Regions from separate parts of the Embleya sp. NPDC025285 genome, predicted to be linked through region 2. Evidence: riboswitches for the same ligand, from Rfam matches in the RefSeq annotation. Region 2 holds a riboswitch; each other region holds the start of a gene.
The links. A riboswitch is a leader RNA that binds a small molecule or an ion and turns the genes downstream of it on or off. The one in region 2 is predicted to bind cyclic di-AMP.

Region 1 (4,349 bases), on a different contig from region 2:
GCCTTCGTCGTGTCCGGGGTGGCCGTGTCGGCTTGGGCGGGCTTGGGCTCCGGCAACCGGGACCGGAACAGGCCCGGGGTCCAGTCCTTCAACCGCATCGCGGGCTTCTCCACCAGGTACCACGAGGCGGCGGCCAGAACGAAGGTGCCGACCAGCGACAGGCCGAGGTAGGCCATGAAGCCGTGTCGGTTGTACCCGAGCACGACCAGGAACTGCTCGACGACGAAGCCGTAGATATAGATGCCGTACGACAGGTCGCGCTTGCGGCCGACCACCCGGAAGGGCTTGGGCAGGCGCACCGCGAGCCACATCAGCGCGTACGCGAAGGCCGGGAAGCCGATCACGAAGAAGCCGCCGAAGCGCATGCTCGCGAACAACGCGACGATCGAGACCACGCCGAGCACGTCGTTGACCGGGATGCGCTCCTGGTAGAGCTGGAAGAGCATGCCGACGCAGAACAGGAAGCTCAGGTAGATCAGGTACTGGCTGTGCAGCGGGCCGATGAACTCGCTCAGGATCGGCACGTGGATGTCGGTGCCGTTGGTGTTCTGCGGACCGCGCCAGCCGGGGGCGTTCACCAGGTCCATCACGATCCAGCCGTACAGCAGGGTGGTCACCAGCAGCACGAACCGGCGGGATCCGCGCAGCACGCCGGACCAGGCCATCGCCGCGACGACCACGTAGCAGGTCATCTCGTAGCTCAGCGACCACAGCGCGCCGTCGAAGCCGGGGTCGAAGGCGTGCCCCTCCTTCTTCCCGGTGGCCAGGATGTTGGAGATGTCCAACTGCCGCAGACCGGTCCACCAGTTCGCGCGGATGTAGTCGAACGGGCCTTCGCCATGGCGCCAGAAACCGTCCAGCGAACCCTGCTGGTGACGGAACATGATCGGCGCGGCCACCAGCGCGGTGAACAGCACGCAGACCCACAGACCGGGCAGGATGCGCAACATCCGGTGCCACAGGTAGCGCCCGGTCGTGGTGCGCATGCCGCTGCGGGTGATCAGGAAGCCGGACAGCACGAAGAAGCCGTACACGGACATCCGGCCGAGGCCGACCTGCATGCCGGTGAAGCCGTTGCCCGGCTCATGCTTGCCGAAGCCGCCCAGGATGTGCGCGTGCGCCACCACGACCGCTGTCGCCAGCAGGAGCCGGATCAATCCGATGCTGTTGTCCCGGCCGGAGAATCGTTCGGCCAGCGTTCCTTGCCGACCCACTCCGAAGTCGCGTCGCACGCGCTTTACGCCCTTCCCGATGTGGCCGCCCGGAAGCGACGCAGGATCCCCCCTGGGCGAATATGCGCCCTGCCCACGAGATCCTGTGCATGGTAACGGTCGACCCGACCCCGGGTCAGGCACCCTGGAGGGCGGGCGCCGCGGGGGTCGCCACGCGCGATTCGCGCACCCTCCGCGAACCCGGGATGCCGGGTAGGGTCGCCTCATGAAGTGGCTTGTCACCGGCGGTGCCGGGTACATCGGGACGCATGTCGTGCGGGCGTTGCTCGCGGCCGGCGAGGATGTGGTCGTCCTCGACGACTTCTCCACGGGCGCGCGCGAACGGGTTCCCGAAAACGTGCCGCTGGTGGTCGGCTCGGTGCTGGACCGGGCGCTGCTGGACGAGACGTTCCGGGCGCACGCCGTGGACGGCGTGGTGCACATCGCGGCGAAGAAGCAGGTGCCCGAATCGGTCGCGCGCCCCCTCTACTACTACGAGGAGAACGTCGAGGGTCTGCGCGTCCTGCTCGCGGCCATGGTCGCGGCCGACGTCACGCGCGTCGTGTTCTCCTCCAGCGCCGCCGTCTACGGCATGCCCGACGTCGACCTCGTCGACGAGGAGACCCCGTGCCTGCCGATCAACCCGTACGGCGAGAGCAAGCTCGTCGGCGAGTGGATGATCAAGGCCACGGCGCGCGCGCACGGCATCTCGTACGCCGCGCTGCGCTACTTCAACGTCGCGGGCGCGGGCGCGCCGGAGCTCGCGGACGAGGGGGTGTTCAACCTCGTGCCGATGGTGCTGGAGAAGCTGACGGCCGATCAGGCGCCGGTGATCTTCGGGGACGACTACGACACCCCGGACGGCACCTGCGTGCGCGACTTCATCCATGTGGTGGACCTGGCCGAGGCGCACGTGGCGGCCACCCGTCGGCTCGGCACCGACCCGGACGCGCGTCTGGTGCTCAACGTCGGTCGCGGTGAGGGCACGTCGGTGCGCGAGATGGTGGAACTCATCCGCGAGGTCACCGGTTTGCGCGACATCGCGCCGGAGCTGCGACCCCGGCGCGCGGGCGACCCGGCCCGGGTGGTCGCGAGCGCCGATCGCATCACCACCGAACTGGGCTGGAAGGCCCGGCACGACACGGCGGACATGGTGGAGAGCGCGTGGGCCGGCTGGCGCGCGCAGCGCGGCTGAGTCCCGCACACACCGCCCGCGGCGCCGCGCATCAGCCGGCGCCGCGGGCGGTGTCGCGTCGCGATCCCGTGACGACGCAGAGTGAAGCCCCCTGGGGCAAATCGGACATGATGCGCTTCGTCTGTGGGCCGAATCACGTCGATCACGGGTGCGTACGCCCCTGTCGGTGGGCAGGGGCCCGGTCCGCGCGACGCCACACGCGATGCGGGTGTGACGAACGGGGCGCAGGTGATCTTTCCCGGGTGATCGGCGTACGCCGTGACCAAGGGCCGATGTCACGCGTTCCCTGCCCTTCCACCACGGAACGCCAACTACGGTCCTTTCCGTAAGGGATCATCTACATTGCGCTCATCCGCAAAACGGATAATCGACGTCTATCCGACACAGACTTGTGATCTTCGGCGAGGCCTGCTTAGCGTTCGATCCGTCCGTATCCCACACGGACCCCGATCGCCGGTACGCCGAATCCTGTCGCCGGCCGTTCGGGAGGCTGACGAGCACCACACGACAGGAGCGGGGGAACCACAGGTGAACCGCCGCGAACGGCCCCGATCTCGATGATCGGACGCCGCGAACGGCTTGGGGTGAAGCCATGTCCTTCGGGACGTGGCCGGGCTATCGATCTCCGGCCCGAATCCGACAGCTCACCTCGTAGGCGTGGGAGAGGATCCAGCCATGCTGTCCGGAACCGGGCGTCATCGCCGTCGCAGCACCAGTAGGACCACGCGTCTGATCGCCGCGGCGGGTGTCGCCGGAGTCGGCGTCGCCATGCCGATCATCGGCGCGGGCACCGCCCAGGCCGCCTCCGTGAGCACCTGGGACAAGGTCGCCCAGTGCGAGAGCACGGGCAACTGGCAGATCAACACCGGAAACGGCTTCTACGGCGGCCTGCAGTTCACCGCGAGCACCTGGAAGGCGTTCGGCGGCACGGAGTTCGCCGCCCGCGCCGACCTGGCGACCAAGGGTCAGCAGATCGCGATCGCCGAGAAGGTCCTCAAGGGCCAGGGCCCCGGCGCGTGGCCGGTGTGCTCGGTCAAGGCCGGCCTGACCCGAGGCGGCGCCGCCGCCGACGTCGACACCGGCTCCTCGGCCGGCAAGACCGCGCCGAAGACCGCTCCCAAGACCGAGACCGCCAAGCCGGCCCCGAAGAAGACGGCCGCCGCGCCGAAGATCGAGGTCAAGACCGAGGCTCCGAAGACCGAGGCCCCCAAGGCCGAGGCCCCGAAGACCGAGGCGCCCAAGACCGAGACGCCCAAGACCGAGCCGGCCGCCGCGACCTCGTCCTATGTCGTGGTCACCGGCGACACGCTCTCCAAGATCGCGAACGCCGCGCACGTGCCCGGCGGTTGGCCGAAGCTGTACGAGGCCAACAAGTCCGTCGTCGGCGAGAACCCCGACCTGATCTTCCCGGGCCAGAAGCTCACGGTCGACGGCAAGGCCGCGCCGACCACCACCAAGACCGAGGCCGCCGCGCCCAAGGTCGAGGTGCAGAAGGCCGAGACGCCGAAGACCGAGGCCCCCAAGGCCGAGGCTCCGAAGGCCAAGACGGAGAGCAAGCCGGCTCCGAAGGCCGCGACCACCAAGACCGAGGCCGCCAAGACCGAATCGACGACGACCGCCTCCGGCTCGTACGTCGCCCCGGTCTCGGGCGCCACGCTCACCGCGAGCTTCGGCTCCGGCGGCTCGCGCTGGTCCAGCGGCAGCCACACCGGCCAGGACTTCGCGGTCTCGACCGGCACCACGGTGCGCGCGGTCACCTCGGGCACCGTCGTGTCGGCCGGTTGGGGCGGCGCGTACGGCAACGAGGTCGTCATCCGGCACGCGGACGGCAAGTACACCCAGTACGCGCACCTGTCCTCGATCTCGGTCAAGGCCGGGATGAAGGTGCAGACCGGCCAGAAGATCGCGCTCTCCGGCGCGACCGGCAACGTCACCGGCCCGCA
Region 2 (4,349 bases):
CGACGGCGTGGACGGTCTGATCACCGACTACCCTGACCGGCTGCGGGAGTTGATGGCCGCACGTGGGCTGTCGCTGCCCAAGCGCTACCCGGCGCGCGGCTGATCGGCGCGATCCGCCGGAGACTTCGGCGTCCGCAGGGGTGGGGACGCCGAAAAGGGCCGGGCCCGTCGACACTCGGTCGACGGGCCCGGCCCTGGTACGGCTACCGCGTTGGTGTGGCTATCGCGGTGTGGTTACCGCCTGATGACGCTCGGCTCAGAGGTTGACGCCGTGCGCGCGCAGGTAGGTGACCGGGTTGATGCCGCTGCCGTAGTTCGGCGTGGTGCGGATCTCGAAGTGCAGGTGCGGGCCGGTCACGTTGCCGGTCGCGCCGGAGAGGCCGATCTGCTGACCGGTGCTCACCGTGGCGCCGACACGCACGCCGATGCTGGACAGGTGGGCGTACTGCGAGTACTTGCCGTCCGCGTGCTTGATCACGATCTCGTTGCCGTAGGCGCCGCCGTTGCCGGCCTTGACCACGGTGCCCGAGGTGATCGCCTTCACCGAGGTGCCGGTGGCGGCCACGAAGTCCTGGCCGGTGTGGCTGCCGCTGGACCACAGCTTGCCGCCGGTGCCGAACGCGGTGCCCAGGCCGCCCTTCACGGGAGCGACGTAACCGGACGCGTTGGCCGTGGTGGACTCGGCCTTGGCCGAGGACTCCTTGGCCGCGACCGGGGCCTTCTCCTTGACCTCGACCTTCGGCGCGACCTTCACGGACGCCGTGGTCTTGGTCTCGGTCTTCGGCGCGGCCGGAGCGGTCTCGGTCTTGGTGCTGCCGGACTCGGTCGAGGCCGAGGCCTTACCGGAGAGCGAGAGCTTCTGACCGATCTGGATGACGTTCGGGTTGCCACCGATCACCGAGCGGTTGTCGGCGTACAGCTTGTGCCAGCCGCCCTCGACATCCTTGGCGGCGGCGATCTTGGAGAGCGTGTCGCCCTTGACCACGGAGTACGAGGTGCTGGTCGACGCGGACTTCGCGGCGGCCGCCGGGACGACCTCGATCTTCGGGGCCGGAGCGGACTCGGCCGGCTTCTCGGCGGCCTTCGGGGTGACCTTGACCGTGGACTTGGTGCCGGGCGAGACGGCCGGCGCGGCGCTGCCCTTGGTCAGGCCCGCCGGGCCGGAGGTGTTCGGCCAGGCGCCGGGACCCTGTACGGCGAGAACCTTCTCGGCGATGGCGATCTGCTGGTCCTTGGTGGCCAGGTCGGCACGCGGGGCGTACTGCTGACCGCCGAACTCGTTCCAGGTGCTGATGGTGAACTGCAGACCACCGTAGAAACCGTTGCCGGTGTTGATGTGCCAGTTGCCCGAGCTCTCGAGCATGGCGACCTTGTCCCAGGTGGAGACGGAGGCGGCGTTGGCGGTGGCGAGACCGGTGACCAGCGGGGCGGCGACGATCGCGCCGGCCATGCCGAGGGTCAGCGCGAGACGCGTCTTCTTGGGCATGCGGGCAGGGGTGATGAACGACTGCACGAAGATTTTTCCTTCTCCCACGCCTACGAAGTGAGCTGTCGGATTCGGGCTGGAGAGTCTCGCCCGGCCGTGTTCGGCCCTCCTGAGGAAGGGACGGGCACGGCTTCACCCCAAGCCGTCGTCATGGGCGTCCGTGTCACGGACGCCCGGGACGGCATTCCACTTGGTTCCCCCGCTCCTGCCTTTCGGGTTTCGTACCGTGGCCTCGCTCCGGCGGCAGGATTCGGCGAACCGGGAGACCATTTCGCCGAGCACCGGACCGGTGTGGCGAAGCACCAAACTACGCACACCCTCGACTCGGATCCAAACATCACGTTTCGCCGAAACAGAAGAATCAGGGCGGAAGGGTGGAATATCGGGACCTAAAGTCCCGAGAAGCGTACGCATTGTGCCCGAATTGATGACATATAGTGGGTATTCGATTACTCAGGGCAGGAATCGTGAAAAGACGGTTTACGGTGCGTACGACCTCCTGACCATCGGTACCCGGCATGTGACGTGCACCATAGAGAGGGTCGATGGCCGCCCGATATGTACCGCTATCGGTCAGCCGAAAACCAGAGATGCCCCGGTGGCGGCGCCCAAGAGCGCACCAGCCACGGCTTGCGCGACGGTGTGGTGACGCAGTGCGACACGCGACCAGCACACGACGCCGACCGCGAGATAACCGGTCGACCACCACGGTCCGCCCGCGACGGCGAGCAACGCGACGATGCCGGACGCGACCGCGCAGTCGACGCTGATCTTCCACGCCGCGTTCACCACCAGCAGCACCACCGTCATGCCCCACAGCGCGAACATCGCGAACACCAGCCGGGACGGCGCGCCGGCGCCGAGCATGACCGCCGCGCCGATGCCGATCGAGGCCAGGATCACCGCGAAGATGCGCGGACGCTGCCGGCGGTCCACCACGTGCCGGTCGCCCCAGGTACCGCGGCGACGCTCCCACTCGATGTACCCGGCCGGAACGATGCCCGCGCACAGTGCCGCGAACAGACCCCATCCGGCGCCGGTCCACGAGTGGGCGACGAGCGCACCGAAACCGGACAGTCCGGCAAGGATGGTGTTGCGCGGCTGGAGGATGTCGGTGACCACCTGGGCGGCGCCCCGGACACGGCCCGGACCGGGAGCGGCGGTGTGCGCCGCGACCGGGGCCGACGGGCTCCGCACGACTGCGTTGTCCATCCGTGTACGGTAGCGATCGGCTCGGAGCCGCCCGCGCGCGGGCCGGTACGGAATCCGGCCCGACATGGTGATCGTCCCGGGCGTGGCCGAGACCGGCGCGACGGTGTCGCCGCCCCGGTGGACGCGCCGGCGCCGGGCGCTCGCCCCCGGCGCCGGGGGCGAGCGCCACCGGGGATCCGGTCGTGGGATCAGCGGTCGGGGGTGGACGGGCGGACGATGGTGGACATGTAGCAGCCGTAGGTGATGTTGCGGCAGTGGATCTCGGTCACCTCGGGGTCGGCGAGGATCTCGGCGAGGGCGGGCTCGGGGTTGTCGGTGTCGTGGAGGCGTGAGGTGGGGTGGATCCGTCCCCGGGCGTCGTAGGCGCGAAAGACCTGGGGCCGGGCCCGCCACTGGGGCGGGTAGGCGTCGGTGCTCGGGCCGGGGCAGGCGTCGGCGTGCGCGAAGACCGGGCCGATCTCGCGGTACGGGCTCGCCGGGAGCGGCGGTTCGTAGCCGAACAACATGAGCCGCTCGCCCGGCTCGGCGTCGCGCAGGCAGCAGCGCAACGGTTCGCCGCCGCCGGCCGTGTGCGCTTCGACCGGGTGGCCGGAGACGTCCAGGCCGGTGGCCCGGACCGAGGCGAGGAGCTCGGCGGGGATCGCTCGGACGACGAAGGTGCGGGTATCCGCGGAGGTGGTCATGCCTCCAGCGTGGACGCGGCCGGGACACGGTGCCGGCGGCAATCGGACACCTCGTTCGGCACCCGGCCTCACCCGGCTCGACCGTCGAGACGACACCAATCCCGGCGGTAGGACGCCCAGTCCGTGTCGGTCGCGGCGAAGTCGACGTACAGTGCGACGCCGAAGTTCGGTCGGCGCGGGTCGTGTCTGGTCAGGCCCAGGCGGACACCGCGCACCGCCGCCGCGACCGTCTCGGCCGAGCCGTGATGACCCCAACTGTTCGCGTAGTAGGCGGGCAGGCCCATCAGCAGGTCGACCCCGGCCGGCGTCGCCTCCAGGGCGAGCTCGGTCTGCTGCGCGACGTAGCCGCCGTACAGCGACTCCAGCGGCATCGCGGTGTCATAGGACATCAGCGCGATCTGGTCGACCCGCCGCGCGACCTGGCCGAAGTATCGCTGCGACCACCACTTGGGGTGATCGCGCAGCGCTTGGAAGACGCTGTGCAGGGACGGCAGCGGATCGATCTGCGCGGCGGCGACCGACAGCGGGACGCCGCGCGCACGGGTCAGCGCGTGGGTGGCGGTGAGCACGGTCAGGAAGTCCTCGTTCCCGGACCACACCGGTTCCAGATCGAGGTGCACGCCCTCGAAGCCGGCGTCCAGGATCTGCGCGGCCGACGCGGTGATCGCCGCGCGCACCGGCGGGCGCTCCAGCCGCAGCCCGGGCCCGCCGTGCGAGACGATGTCGCCGAGCCAGGCCTGCACCCGTACGCCGGGCAGTTCGCGGTGGACCGCGTCCACCAGTTGCCGCGCCCCGGGGTGGGCGGAGGGCGGCAGCGTGCCGTCGTGTTCCAGGGGCCCGGCGTGCACGTACAGGTCGTGGATGCCGGTGCCCCGCAACCGCTGTGCCAGTGCGGCCAGTTCGGCCGCCCCCTTGCGTCCGTCCACCCATGCGTGGCCGAGCCAGATCGCGTCCCGGCCGCGGGTGCG
Region 3 (4,349 bases), on a different contig from region 2:
CGGCGATCGGCATGGTGTTGATCGAGGCGATCTCGACCGACTTGCGCGGGTTCGGGGCGTGCACCATCTTGCCGTCGCCGATGTAGATGCCGACGTGGCTGATGCCGGAGTAGAAGAACACCAGGTCGCCGGGCTGCAGGTTGGCGACCGACACGCGCGTGTCGGCGGCGAACTGGTCGTTGGTCACGCGGGGCAGCGAGATGCCCGCGGACTTGTACGCGGCCTGGACCAGACCCGAGCAGTCGTACGCGTTGGGGCCGGTGGCGCCGTACACGTACGGCTTGCCGATCTGCGCCTTGGCGAAGGCCACGGCCTGGGCGGCCTTGCTGCTCGACGCGGTCGAGGAGCCGCCGGTCGGCGCCTGGTTGCCCTTCGAGCCGCCGGTGGCGGGCTTGGCGGGGGCCTTGGCGGCGGGCTTGACCGACACGTCGGCCGACGGCTTGCTCGCCGGCTTGGGGGTGGTCTTGCCGGGCGTGACGGAGGTCTTGGGCTGGACCTTGATGCTCGGCTTGGCGGGCGCGGCGGCCTTGGGTGCCGCGGGCGCCGAGCCGTCCAGCCGCAGGGTCTGGCCGATCTCGATCAGGTCCGGGCCGGACAGCAGCACGTCGCGGTTGAGCTCGTACAGGCTCTGCCAGCCGCCGTTGACCTGGTTGGTCTGGGCGAGCCGGAACAGCGTGTCGCCGGCTTGGACCACGTAGCGGGCCTTGTCGGCGGCCGTGTCGGTCTCCGGCGCGGCGGGCGCGGCCTGGACCGGGGCCGCGTCGACCGCCGCGGTGGGGGTCGCCGACAGCACGGTGGAGGGGGACTGCTCGGAGGTGGAGGGGGCCTGCGCCGGGGCGGCACCGGCGGTGGCGACCGGGAGCACGACACCCATGCCGGCGATGCCCACCGCCGCGACGAAGCGGCGGACGTTGGTGGGTCGAGCGGCACGATGGCGAGCGTTTGTGGACAGCATGAAATGGGGTCCTCTCCTGTCGCCTACGAGGTGAGCTGTCGGATTCGGACTGGAGCAGCCCGGTCGCGTTACGCGACTTCACCCCTAGCCGTCACCGGAACGATCCCGGCCACGGCGATTCACCTGGTTCCCCCGCTCCCGTCGGATTCTTCGATGTAGACCTCCCGCTGCCGGCGACGGGATTCGGCGTACCGGCGACAGGGTTCACCCGAAAGGTGAATCGGCGAGAAAGGTAGGCAATGCGGATGCCTGATCACAACCGAAACCCCGACTTCGCCCTGCGGGTAAAGGCGGAATAAAAGCGACATCTCTCCCGTGTTCGGCTCCGGGGTACCGGTGATGACGAGGGGATATCTCGGAGAGTGGTGTGATCGTGCGGTAACGGAAAATAGTCGAGACTCGTCGCGGAGCGCGGAAAATGAATTGCGGCTCGAAGTCGGCTATATAATTTATGTCCGTTTTATCCATGCGGCCTACATCACATTTCGGGCAACCGATCGACTGGTCGTGCCGGACATGCCGGCGATGCACCCATCCGTCCCGCCGCCGTCGGGTGACCGCGGCGCGGCCGCCATCCGCAGGGGCGAGGCATCACCGGGGGCGGGTCAGCCGGTGAACACCTCCACCAGCGACCAGATCGCCAGCCCGAGCATGCACAGGCCGCCGATCCGCTGCACCGTTTGCAGCGGGACGCGCTTGGCGATGAACCGCCCGGCGAGCAGGGCCAACGCGGACACCGACATCAGTGCCGCGGCCGAGCCGATCGCGGTGGACCAGGTGCCGTTCGTGGCGGCCAGGTTGGCCGTGGTGATCTGGGTGAGGTCGCCCCACTCGCTGATGAACACGGCCGTGAAGGCGGTCGCGAAGACCGGCCGGAAGCCGGTCACGCTCTTGCCCGCGGTGTCCTCGTCGTCCTCGCCCGCACCGCCGCGCAACAACATGAAGGCGCCGAAGCCGAACAGGGCGGCGGAGACGAGCTTGACGATCCAGCCGGGGAGCAGGCCGAGCAGGCCGCCCGCGCCGACGGCGAGGGCGACGTGCACGACGAACGCGGTCGAGGTGCCGAACCACACGTAGAGCGGACGCATGCGGGTGCCCATGGCAAGCGACGCGAACATCGTCTTGTCCGGGAGCTCGGCGAGGAAGATCAGCCCGAAGGCGGTCAGGATCGCCAGAAGGTCGAGGTGCATTCCGGGTGGCTTTCTGCGAGAGCCGGGCCCCGGGTCTTCACGAAGCGCCGCACGGCAACCGGAGGACCACTCGGCCCGGCACGACGGGGTACATCCACGAGAAGACGAGGATGCGTCGATGCCTGGCCGAAGGTCTCGCCCACCCGTGTCGAGCACGGGCCCGGCCACCGGGAGTCCGAGGACTCCAGCATGTCGACGACCGGTTCACGGGGCTACTCCCCTTCGCGGTGCCGACCCTACCGCACCCGGCGTCGGCGCCGGCCCGGCCGCTCCCGGCGCACCGGGCCGTTTCGACGCCTACGACGACCCGTTCACCGACGAAGACCCGCCCTCGTCCAGGACCCGGGCCAACGACCAGCGCAACTGCCTCTCGTCCAGCGTCGTGTCCAGCGTCAGCACCTGCAGCATGGTCCCGTCCAGCACGGCGAGCGCGGCGGCGGCGGCGCGCGGTCCGACCCGGACGGACAGGAAGTCGCCGACGCCCTCGACCCAGGCCAGGGCGAACCCGCGCAGTTCCGGGCTGCGGGCGGCGGCCAGGTACAACTCGTACTCGACCAGCGCGCGCGAGCGGTCCGCGAGGTATTCCGCGGTGAGCGCGGTGAGCACGCCGGGCAGGTCGTTCGCGTCCCGCGCACGCCGTACCCACTCCTCCAGCAGCCGCACCGTCTCCGCCGACGCGTGCGCGAGCGCGGCGGCGACCAGGTCGTCGAGCGAGGCGAAGTAGTACGTGGTCGCTCCCAACGGGACGCCCGCCCGGGCCGCGACCAGGCGATGCGTGGTGTTGCCCACGCCCACCTCCGCGATCACCTCACACGCGCCGCGCACGATCCGCAGTCGCCGACCCTCAGGGTCCCTGGCCGCGGTCAATGCGCACCACCCAGGTTCAACACCACGACTCCCGCGATCACCAACGCCATCCCGAACGCCTTGAGCAGCGTCACCGGCTCGTTCAGGAACACCGCGCCGACCAGCGCGATGGCCACCGTCCCGAGTCCGGACCAGATCGCGTACGCCGTGCCCACCTGCAACTGCCGCAACGACAACGTCAGCAGGTAGAAGGCACCCGCGTACCCGCCCAGACACGCCAGCGTCGGCCACAGCCGGGTGAACCCGTCGGTGCTCTTCAGCAGACTGGTCGCGATCACCTCACACGAGATCGCCAGCCCCAGGAACAGCCAGGCCACGGGCCTCTCCCTCCGAGTGGTACAGATGTACAAGTACAAATGTACAAGAGTGCTCGGCCCGGGTGATCGGAGCCCTCGTCTCGGCCGCGGGCCGGGACCGAGTCGGACCCGGCCCGACTCGGCCGGGGGCCGGCCCGGAACCGACCCGGCTCGCGGCCGACCCCGGGTCTCCCTCACCGGTGGATAGGCTGCTTCGATGCCCATCGAACGGCCGGATCGCATTCGAGGCGCGACGACCGATCGGCCGGCCGCGTGCGTCGCCGCGTTGCCGCCGTCGATCGGCGCGACCCGACTGGTCGCGGTGGACGGGATCGGCGGTTCCGGCAAGACCACGTTCGCCGACGCGCTCGCCGCGCGACTGGGTGGCGCGCCGGTGGTGCGCCTGGACGACTTCGCCCGGCCGGGGCACTTCTTCGGCTGGCTGCCCAGGCTGCGCGCCCAACTGCTCGAACCGCTGGCCCGACACGAGGCCGCCCGCTGCGACACCTACGACTGGGCCGGCTACCGGATCAGCGGCTACAGCGAGGTTCCGGCCGCGCCGGTGGTGATCCTGGAGGGCGTCGGCGCGGCCCGGCGCGAACTCGGCCCGGTGACCGCGCTGCGCGTGCACGTCGACACGCCGGCCGAGCTCGCCGCAGCGCGCACCCTGGATCGGGACGGCCCCGAACTGGCTTGGTTCTGGCGGCTGTGGCGCGCCGCCGAGACCGAGCACCTGGCCCGGGACCGGCCGTGGACCCGCCCCCACCTACGCGTCGACGGGGCGGACGCACGCGGCGGATCGGGGACCGAACCCGATCGGCGCGCGCTCGCCGGCAGCGGCAGCCGACGGTCGCCCTCGACGGCTCGCCGCGACGACGCGGGGTAGGCGGGGTGACCCCGGCCGGTCCCCCGGGATCGGTCACATGCCGGCGGCTCCGTCGAGGCGTTCGCGCAGGAGATCGGCATGGCCGTTGTGGCGGGCGTACTCGGCGATCAGGTTGACCAGGACCCAGCGCAGCGAGAACGGCTTGCCGGTGGCCT
Region 4 (4,349 bases), on a different contig from region 2:
GTACGGCGACGCCAACGCGATCGTGGTCGAGATGGCCGGCGAGGTGCTGCCGGTGGTGCACGGTACTCCGGTGCTGGCCGGGGTGTGCGGCACGGATCCGTTCCGGATCATGCCGCACTTCCTGGACCAGCTCGCCGCGATGGGCTTCGCGGGCGTGCAGAACTTCCCCACGGTCGGCCTGTTCGACGGTGTCTTCCGGCAGAACCTGGAGGAGACCGGCATGGGCTACGACCTGGAGGTGGAGATGATCCGGCTGGCCGCCGAGCGCGGCCTGCTCACCGCGCCCTACGTCTTCGACCCGGAGCAGGCCCGCGCGATGGCCGCGGCCGGCGCGGACGTCCTGGTCCCGCACCTGGGGCTGACCACCAAGGGCAGCATCGGCGCGAGCACCGCGGTCTCGCTCGACGAGGCGGTGGAGCGGGTGCAGCGCATGCGCGACGCGGCGGCGGAGGTGAACCCGGACGTGCTGGTGTTGTGTCACGGCGGGCCGATCGCCGAGCCCGAGGATGCCGCGTACGTGCTGGCGCACACCACCGGCGTGGTGGGCTTCTTCGGCGCCTCCAGCATGGAACGGCTGCCGACCGAGACGGCCATCACCGAGCAGGCGCGGGCGTTCAAGGCGATCGGAGCCCGGTAGGCGCCGCGCCGTACGAATCCGGGCAGCACGTGCCGGGCGCCGGGCGGTACCGGTGGGACGCACAGGGCGTCCCACGTCGGAGGCGGGAAGCACAGGGCGCCACCGGCAGGAGACACATCCACCACGACCGCGAGGAGTCGCGTGTGTACAAGCTGACCGTGCTGTATGGCCACCCCGAGGACCCGGCGGCGTTCGACGCCTATTACTGGGAGAAGCACGTCCCGCTCGCCCGCACGATGCCGGGATTGACCGGCTGGACCATCGGCAAGTGCGATCCGGACCCCTCCGGCGCGCAGCCGCCCTATTACCTGGTGGTCGGGTTGTACGCGCCGACTCGCGCGGGTCTCCAGGCGACCCTGGATTCGCCCGAGGGCCGGGCCACGGTGGCCGATGTCGCCAATTTCGCGACCGGCGGCGCGACGTTCCTTTGGGACGAGGAGCGGGTAGTCGTACCTGTGGAGCTGCCCGCGACGGAATAGCCCGACGGTGAAGCACGGGTGACCACGCGGCCGCGCACCGTGGACGCCGGCGCCGTGACCTGCGAGGATGGCGACATATCGGGCAAATCGGTGTTATTCCTGCTTATGGGGCACCTCACAAAGCGCCCGAAATGTTTGCCAACCCGGCGGCCCGGTGCGTAGCTTCGTGGTTGTTCGCACAAGCGGACTCCCCGGGCGGTACGCCGAATCCTGCCGCCGCCCGAGGGAAGCAGTCGATATCGACTGGCGGCAGGAGCGGGGGAACCAAGTGAGTGCCGGCATCGGCAATGTCGATGCCGTGGGGTGAAGCCATGCCTGTTTTCAGGCGAGGCCGGGCCAATCGTCCGAACCCGACAGCTAACTTCGTAGGCGCCCGACGAGGTAATCAATGACCTTCCGTGCCATCACCGCTCCCGTTCGCTCGCTCTCTCGTGGCCGTCGCGCCGGCATCGCCGTCGCCGCCGGTGCGGGTCTCGTCCTTCCCCTCGTGGGCATGGCGGGCAGCGCGAACGCGGCGTCCTCGTCCACGTGGGACGCGGTCGCGCAGTGCGAGAGCACCGGGAATTGGAGCATCAACACGGGCAACGGCTTCTCCGGCGGTCTGCAGTTCACCCCGAGCACCTGGAACGCCTTCGGCGGCGGCGAGTACGCGGCCAGTGCCGCGCAGGCGAGCAAGGCACAGCAGATCGCGGTCGCCGAGCGCGTGCTGGCCGCGCAGGGCCCCGGCGCCTGGCCGGTCTGTTCGCAGAAGGCCGGTCTGGCCAAGGGCGGCAACGCGTCCGCCACGGCCGAGTCCTCGACCACCGGCAAGACCAAGGCCCAGGACGCGCCGAAGGCCGCGGCCAAGGCCGAGTCGGCGACCGAGACCGCACCGCGCAACTCCGGCGCCGATGCGCCGAAGGTCCGGGTGCAGCCGAAGCAGGACGTCGCCGCGCAGGACGCGTCGAAGTCGGCCGCGAGCAAGCAGGCTTCGGGCTCCGGCAGCTACACCGTCAAGGCCGGTGACACGCTCTCCTCCGTCGCCGCCAAGCTCGGCGTCAAGGGTGGCTACCAGGCCCTGTACAGCGCCAACTCGGGTGTCATCGGTGACAACCCGAACGTGATCAGCGTGGGCACCAAGCTCTCCGTCTGACACACGAACGGCAACACGTGGGCCCCGTCGAGTACTTCGGCGGGGCCCACGCCCATGTCCGGTCGGTGGTGATCGAAACGGGATGTCGATTGGCCGTGTTGCCGCTCGCTTCGTCGATCGATCAGGCCCGGCTGGGCAGTTCGGCGGGTTCGGTGGACCGGGTGGGGGCGGGGATCGCCGGTTCGTCGGCCGCTTCGCCGGACGCGGATCCGGTGTGGTTGAGCAGCAGGTTGAGTACGACCGCGATGATCGAGCCGGCCGAGATGCCGGACTCGGCGATCATCGCGACCTTGTCCGGGAACGCGTGGTAGAAGTCCGGGAACGCGATCGGGAAGACGCCGAAGGCCAGGGCCACCGCCACGATCAGCGCGTTGGGTCCGGTGTCGAGGTCGGCCTTGCCCAGGGTGCGGATGCCGGCCACCGCGACGGTGCCGAACAGCACCACGCCGGCGCCGCCGAGGACCGGCTGCGGGACGAGCGCGACCAGGCCGCCGACGATCGGCATCAAGCCCATCAGGACCAGGAATCCGCCGCACACCGCGACCACGAACCGGCTGCGGATGCGGGTCAGCGCGACCAGGCCGATGTTCTGTGCGAAGGCCGTGCACGCGAAGCCGTTGAACACCCCGCCGAGCGCGGTGGCCAGGCCGTCGGCGCGCAGGCCGCCGGCTATCGTCCGGTCGTCGGCGGGTTTGTCCACCACCTCGCCCAGCGCGATGATGTCGGCCGTCGACTCGGTCATGCAGACGATCATCACCACGAGCATGGACACGGTCACCGACACGTCGAACTGCGGCGCGCCGAAGGCGAACGGCTGCGGGACCTCGAAGACGGCCAGGTCGCCCAGGGCGCCGCCGTCCACCTTGTCGAACGGGATGGCCAGCAGGGTGCCGAAGAGCAGGCCGAGCAGGATCGCGATGCGCTGCAGGAAACCGGTCAGCACCCGGTGCAGGACCAGGATCGCGACCAGCGTCGCCGCGGCGAGCCCGAGGTTGGTCGTCGAGCCGTAGTCGGCCGCCTTGCTGTCGCCGCCCTGCGACCAGTTCCCGGCGACCGGCAGCAGGGACACCCCGATCAAGGTGATCACCGTGCCGCTGACCACCGGCGGGAAGAAGCGGATCAGTCGACAGAAGACCGGCGCGAGCAGGAAGCAGAACACGCCCGAGACGATCGTCGCGCCGAAGATCACCGGCAGTGTCGCGTCCTGCTTGGCCGCGGCCACCGCCAGGATCGGCGAGACCACCGCGAAGGTGACGCCGTTGACGAACGGCAGTCGGGAGCCGATCCGCCAGAAGCCGAGCGTCTGCAGCAGCGTGGCGAGCCCGGCGATCAACAGGCTCGCCCCCAGCAGCGTGGTCAGCTCCGCGGTGGACAGGCCCAGCGCCCCGCCGATGATCAGCGGTGGCGCGGCGACCCCGGCGTACATCGTGGCCACGTGTTGCAGGGCGCCGGCCAGCATGCGCCCCGGCGGCAGCATCTCGTCCACGGGGTGCACGGGCGACGCCCCGGTCCCCGGTGACGCCCCGGCGGTGGCATCGCCCGGCGATCGTGCCGCGCCCGCGGTCTTCCTGGTGGTTCTCCAGCCCATGATCGGCGCCTCCACATCGGATGCCGTCGTAGGACGGCCCGGCCCATTGGACGTACTGGATCGCAGGATCGGGCAGTGGGAGTGGATGCGGATCCGGGGCGTTCCCCTGCCGAGTATTTCGCTATGCGGAATCAATATTCCGTTGATCAGAAAGAGACTGTAGGGACGGGCCGGATCGGCGGTCAATAGGCACAGGCGTCGGCGGTTCGGGCCGGTCACATCTTGTGGCTTCCTCCGAACGCGGCGTCGATCTTCGGAAGGCGGCTGGATGGCATTCTCAACTTATTCGGGCAAAACGTACCAGCGACGATAAGATTGCGTTTGGAACGCCCTTGCGGCGTTAAATTCTTTTGACATAGGTTCTTCTGACCGTGGTTCCTGCTTTCTCCTGAGAGGGTTCCATGTCGAACATGACCCGCGTAGCCGTCCGTACCGCCGTAGACCACCCGCTGTGGCCCGTGCTCAAGGAAGCCGTCGCCGACCTGCGTCCGTTGCAGGCCAAGGACGGTTCGA

Region 1: linked by a shared signal. The riboswitch ahead of ACZ4FV_RS11905 (transglycosylase family protein) and the one ahead of ACZ4FV_RS23270 (transglycosylase family protein) in region 2 are both predicted to bind cyclic di-AMP.
Region 3: linked by a shared signal. The riboswitch ahead of ACZ4FV_RS43700 (NlpC/P60 family protein) and the one ahead of ACZ4FV_RS23270 (transglycosylase family protein) in region 2 are both predicted to bind cyclic di-AMP.
Region 4: linked by a shared signal. The riboswitch ahead of ACZ4FV_RS33070 (transglycosylase family protein) and the one ahead of ACZ4FV_RS23270 (transglycosylase family protein) in region 2 are both predicted to bind cyclic di-AMP.

The regions. Positions count from the first base shown of each region.
Region 1 is NZ_JBVHLU010000014.1:48,932-53,280, forward strand. It holds gene ACZ4FV_RS11895 (acyltransferase family protein) at 1-1,232, opposite strand, end outside; gene galE (UDP-glucose 4-epimerase GalE) at 1,438-2,406, shown strand; cyclic di-AMP (ydaO/yuaA leader) riboswitch at 2,895-3,079, shown strand; gene ACZ4FV_RS11905 (transglycosylase family protein) at 3,085-4,349, shown strand, end outside.
Region 2 is NZ_JBVHLU010000034.1:21,486-25,834, forward strand. It holds gene ACZ4FV_RS23265 (glycerophosphodiester phosphodiesterase family protein) at 1-103, shown strand, start outside; gene ACZ4FV_RS23270 (transglycosylase family protein) at 257-1,486, opposite strand; cyclic di-AMP (ydaO/yuaA leader) riboswitch at 1,519-1,714, opposite strand; gene ACZ4FV_RS23275 (hypothetical protein) at 2,060-2,698, opposite strand; gene ACZ4FV_RS23280 (DUF1203 domain-containing protein) at 2,887-3,381, opposite strand; gene ACZ4FV_RS23285 (glycoside hydrolase family 18 protein) at 3,450-4,349, opposite strand, start outside.
Region 3 is NZ_JBVHLU010000113.1:19,892-24,240, reverse strand. It holds gene ACZ4FV_RS43700 (NlpC/P60 family protein) at 1-955, opposite strand, end outside; cyclic di-AMP (ydaO/yuaA leader) riboswitch at 962-1,118, opposite strand; gene ACZ4FV_RS43695 (TMEM165/GDT1 family protein) at 1,561-2,145, opposite strand; gene ACZ4FV_RS43690 (TetR/AcrR family transcriptional regulator) at 2,443-3,012, opposite strand; gene ACZ4FV_RS43685 (DMT family transporter) at 3,009-3,329, opposite strand; gene ACZ4FV_RS43680 (uridine kinase) at 3,526-4,194, shown strand; gene ACZ4FV_RS43675 (DinB family protein) at 4,228-4,349, opposite strand, start outside.
Region 4 is NZ_JBVHLU010000062.1:22,780-27,128, reverse strand. It holds gene ACZ4FV_RS33080 (phosphoenolpyruvate hydrolase family protein) at 1-637, shown strand, start outside; gene ACZ4FV_RS33075 (EthD family reductase) at 781-1,116, shown strand; cyclic di-AMP (ydaO/yuaA leader) riboswitch at 1,338-1,504, shown strand; gene ACZ4FV_RS33070 (transglycosylase family protein) at 1,505-2,248, shown strand; gene ACZ4FV_RS33065 (nucleobase:cation symporter-2 family protein) at 2,370-3,725, opposite strand; gene ACZ4FV_RS33060 (DUF6421 family protein) at 4,238-4,349, shown strand, end outside.